Regions from separate parts of the Nitrincola salilacus genome, predicted to be linked through region 2. Evidence: predicted binding sites of a transcription regulator. Region 2 holds the regulator's gene; the other holds the start of a gene.

Region 1 (2,205 bases), 2.4 Mb from region 2:
AATGTATCATGGCCCAATGTATTATGGCCCAAAGCATCCAGCGCCTGACGCCAGACCCGCGTGACCTTTTCCACATAGGCCGGGCTGCGCTGACGCCCCTCGATCTTGACCGCACTGATTCCGATCTCCTGCAGCTTCGGCAACAGATCCAGCGTACTGAGGCTGACCGGCTCCTCTATCGCATGGTAGAGCTGATCCTCCACCCGGAAACGCCCTTTACACAGCGTTGGATAGCCAGCCTTCTCACCCGCGGCAAAGCGATCGATCAGCACACCATTCAGGCGTGACTCCATCCCCTGATCAGTCTCCTGCCAGCGGACCGCCTTAGCGGGTGAACAGGCACCGCAGGTGTTGGGGGATTCATCGGTCAGATAGGAGGAAAGATAACAGCGCCCTTCGGCCATGATGCACAGACTGCCGAAGGCGAACACCTCAAGCTCCACCGGACTCTGTCGAGCCAGATCCTCAACCTGTGTGATGGACAGTACCCGCGGCAAAACCGCACGACGGATGCCGAACTGGCGCTGATAAAAGCTCAGCGCTTCATGACTGGTTGCCGACCCCTGCACCGACAGGTGACGGGCGATCGTCGGATGGCGCTCGGCGGCATAATCCAGCAGGCCGATATCCGCCAGAATCAGCGCATCCACACCCAGAGCAGCCGCTTTATCCACTGCTGCCGCCCAGCTCTCCCAGCCCGCAGGTTGTGGATAAGTATTGATGGCACAGAAGACACGACAACCGCGCTGATGCGCATACTCGATACCCTCCCGCGCGCGGGCTTCGTTGAAGTTAAGACCGATGAACTGCCGTGCATTGGTGGCGTCCTTGAAACCGAAATAGACCGCATCCGCACCCTGATCCACCGCCTGCTTCAGGGCCGGAAGATTCCCTGCGGGGCATACCAGCTCCATATATCACCTCTGCTTTTCATCACGCTCTTTATCACATTCTTCATCACGCTTTTCATAACATGAAGAGGCGATACAATAGCAGATAGATCAGTCGGGATTTTTGACTTTCATCAAATGTCATCGCATCAGCCTGCGCTTTCGCCACCCCATACGCTCGACCCGTTGCGCGATCTGACCGGGTTGGTAGGCATCGGCATAGATATGTTCGTTCGACATGGGCATCATCCGACTCACTGATATGGCTTCGATTCACCTGCGTGCGATCCGCAACTTGATGCTGGTGCATGCAAAACTGGTGGACGAAGAAACTCGCGTAGGCGGTATTCGAGTCAGCATTCAGAACCAGTTGGATTCACTGAGCTTCGCCGGTCGGCTATGAATGACATAGGTTTAGCCGTTTATGCATGGAATAGTTTCGTTGCAATTTGCAATTTGCAATTGACGGGAAATCCACTATCGTGAAAGTTCTTGGATACCAACTTTAAGTAGCTGGTATGCTCGACCAGGAATGCCATCGTGCATTCGAGGCACAGGAGGTGAGCCATGCATGACGGAACCGAAAATTCCGCAATCGAGTCTGATCAGGGGCGCGAGGCGCCACTGGCAATGGACGCCGAGTCGTTCCGCCGTACAGGCCATGCGCTGGTTGATTCCATCGCCGATTTTCTCAAGTCATTACCCGAGCGCCCTGTCACTCCAAACGATTCGCTCGATGCGATCCGTGCACTGATCGACGGTGATTCAGCGCTGCCGGAAAACGGCACCGATAGCGGGGAGCTGCTGGAACGCGCGACGCGGCTGCTTTTCGATCACTCCCTGTTTAATGCCCATCCCCGTTTCATGGGCTATGTGACGTCTTCGCCCGCGCCGATCGGCATGCTCGGTGACTTTCTCGCGGCGGCAGTCAATCAGAATGTCGGTGCCTGGCGGCTGTCACCGGTGGCAAGCGAGATTGAAGTCCAGACCGTGCGGTGGATCGCAGAGCTAGTCGGGTATCCGCGGGATTGCGGGGGTCTGCTGGTCAGTGGCGGCAATATGGCGAACATCGTGGGCCTGCTCACCGCGCGAGTAGCGGCGCTCGGATCGTCAGTACGCGACACCGGCATCGGCGGACCCAATGCCGCGACACTTCGGGTTTACGCTTCCACCGAGACCCACACCTGGATCCAGAAGGCAGTCGATATCGCCGGTCTGGGTACTCATGCCATTCGCTGGATCCCGGTGGACGCCCGGCTACGTATGAATGTGGACGCGCTCCGCGATGCCATTACCGAGGACCAAAGGGCCGGTG
Region 2 (2,205 bases):
CGAACAGACCCTCGCGGTGCTGGAACAGGCACGCGAACTGGGATTCACTTCGCTGAATATGGACTTGATCTACGGCCTGCCCCATCAAACACCAGACAGCTTTGATCGCACCCTGGATAAAGTGATTGAGATGAGCCCGGATCGCCTGTCAGTGTTCAACTATGCTCATATGCCCGAGCGTTTTCGTTCGCAGCGCCATATACAGAGCGAACACTTGCCCAGCGCGGAAGCCAAGCTGATTATCCTGCAAAATACAATCAGCAAGTTGATGGAAGCGGGTTATCGCTATATCGGCATGGACCACTTCGCCAAACCCGATGACTCTCTGGCACAGGCTCAGCTCAATGGTCAGCTGCATCGTAATTTTCAGGGTTATACGACCCATGCAGACTGCGATCTGGTAGCGATGGGCGTGTCATCCATCAGCAAGATCGGCAACGTTTACTATCAGAATGAACACGACCTCGGTCTCTATACCCAGGCAATCGAAGAGAAGCAGAATGCCGTGCGCCGCGGCATTACACTCAGTCGCGATGACCTGATCCGTGCCGCTGTAATAGAGCAACTGATCTGCCATTTCAGACTCGATACCCAAGCGATCGCATCGCATTTCAAACTTGATTTCGACAGCTACTTTGCCGCTGAGATGCAGGAGCTGCGACAGTTTGAACAGGACGGTCTGGTTCATCTTGATGCTGGCATCATTCATGTCACACCAGCTGGACGTCTCTTGATCAGACGTGTCTGCATGGCATTCGATGCCTACATTCCCAAACTGCAACCTACCCGAGGCTATTCACGCATCATCTGATCCAAACCTGACTAATGACGGTCTGTTGCTATAATAGTTGTCATGACTACTGTTATAACAGTTAGTCTATAAGCGTCTGCTGAACTTCACCCCGGGCGCTAAATGATACATAATGTCCTTTGAATAGATCGGGCATGACCGTCACAGACACTGCAGGACTTGGATGGATGATAAATCGGATGGATGATAAAGCAGCATCAGGTAAGCTTCACAGCATCAAGCCATCACACTGCAACACCTGCAGTCTGAGCAGTCTGTGCCTCCCTGTTTCGCTCAACATGACCGAGATGGAGCGGCTGGACAATATCATCGACAAGAGCCGACCATTGAAAAAAGGTGAGCACCTGTTCAGACAGGGCGACCCTTTTGGCAGCATTTACGCCATCCGTGCTGGCTCCGTCAAAAGCTACACCATCACCAATGATGGTGAAGAACAGATCACCGGTTTCTATCTGCCAGGTGAGCTGGTTGGCCTCAGTGGCTATGATGCCAACCACTATCCGGTCTCGGTCAAGATTCTGGAAACCACCACCGTCTGCGAAATTCCGTTTGAACGCCTTGATGACCTGTCTGGACAACTCCCTGAGCTGCGTCGCCAGATTGTACGCACCATGAGCAAAGAGATCCGCGACGAGCAACAGATGATGTTGCTGCTGTCGAAGAAAAATGCCGAGCAACGCGTCGCCACCTTCCTGATCAAACTGTCGCAGCGTTTTCAGGAGCGGCGCTACTCTGCCATGTCTTTCCGTTTGTCCATGTCACGAAATGAGATCGGTAACTACCTGGGTTTGGCCGTTGAAACTATCAGCCGTATCTTCACCCGTTTTCAAAACCAGAACCTGATTCAGGTGGATGGCAAAGAGATCAAACTGATGGATCTTGAAGAGATCTATGAGCTGTCTGGCGAATGCTCCGTGGACGACCCTTCCGCCCTTCAACAAAAGCGTAACTGATACAGATGTTTACTACCTGCCGAGAATAACCGTGTCTCAAACCAAAAAAAACGCCTCAGATTTTCATCTGAGGCGCCCGAATGTCCCACAATGACGTCATCAGTTCATTGTGTAACCCAACGAGCCTATTAAACACCGCCTGATACCCGAAAACATTGAGCTGTATCAAGTTTGCATCCTATTGAGGAGTTTCTGATGTCTTTTGACGAATATTACATAAAATCGGTGATCCGATCCCTGCCTGACTGGCCCGAACCCGGCGTTATGTTCAGGGATGTAACACCGGTTTTCAAAGACCCGAAAGCGATGCGCATGGTATGTGATGCCTTCATTCAGCGCTATATCGGCAGTGATATCACCCATATTGCAGGAATAGATGCACGCGGCTTTCTGCTGGGATCGGTAATTGCCTATCAGCTCAATCTACCGCTGATTCTGGTA

The links. Region 2 encodes FNR, which switches genes on or off when oxygen is low (the NO sensors DNR and NnrR bind a similar motif). Its sites were predicted from a motif close to TTGATNTANATCAA; they were not measured.
Region 1: ubiU (ubiquinone anaerobic biosynthesis protein UbiU) is a predicted target of FNR. The motif match lies at 1,015-1,028, and genes of this name have one in related genera.

The regions. Positions count from the first base shown of each region.
Region 1 is NZ_CP176580.1:4,443,726-4,445,930, forward strand. It holds gene ubiU (ubiquinone anaerobic biosynthesis protein UbiU) at 1-914, opposite strand, end outside; gene ACK3CJ_RS20455 (hypothetical protein) at 1,129-1,293, shown strand; gene ACK3CJ_RS20460 (pyridoxal phosphate-dependent decarboxylase family protein) at 1,458-2,205, shown strand, end outside.
Region 2 is NZ_CP176580.1:2,058,068-2,060,272, reverse strand. It holds gene hemN (oxygen-independent coproporphyrinogen III oxidase) at 1-811, shown strand, start outside; gene fnr (fumarate/nitrate reduction transcriptional regulator Fnr) at 991-1,764, shown strand; gene ACK3CJ_RS09755 (adenine phosphoribosyltransferase) at 1,960-2,205, shown strand, end outside.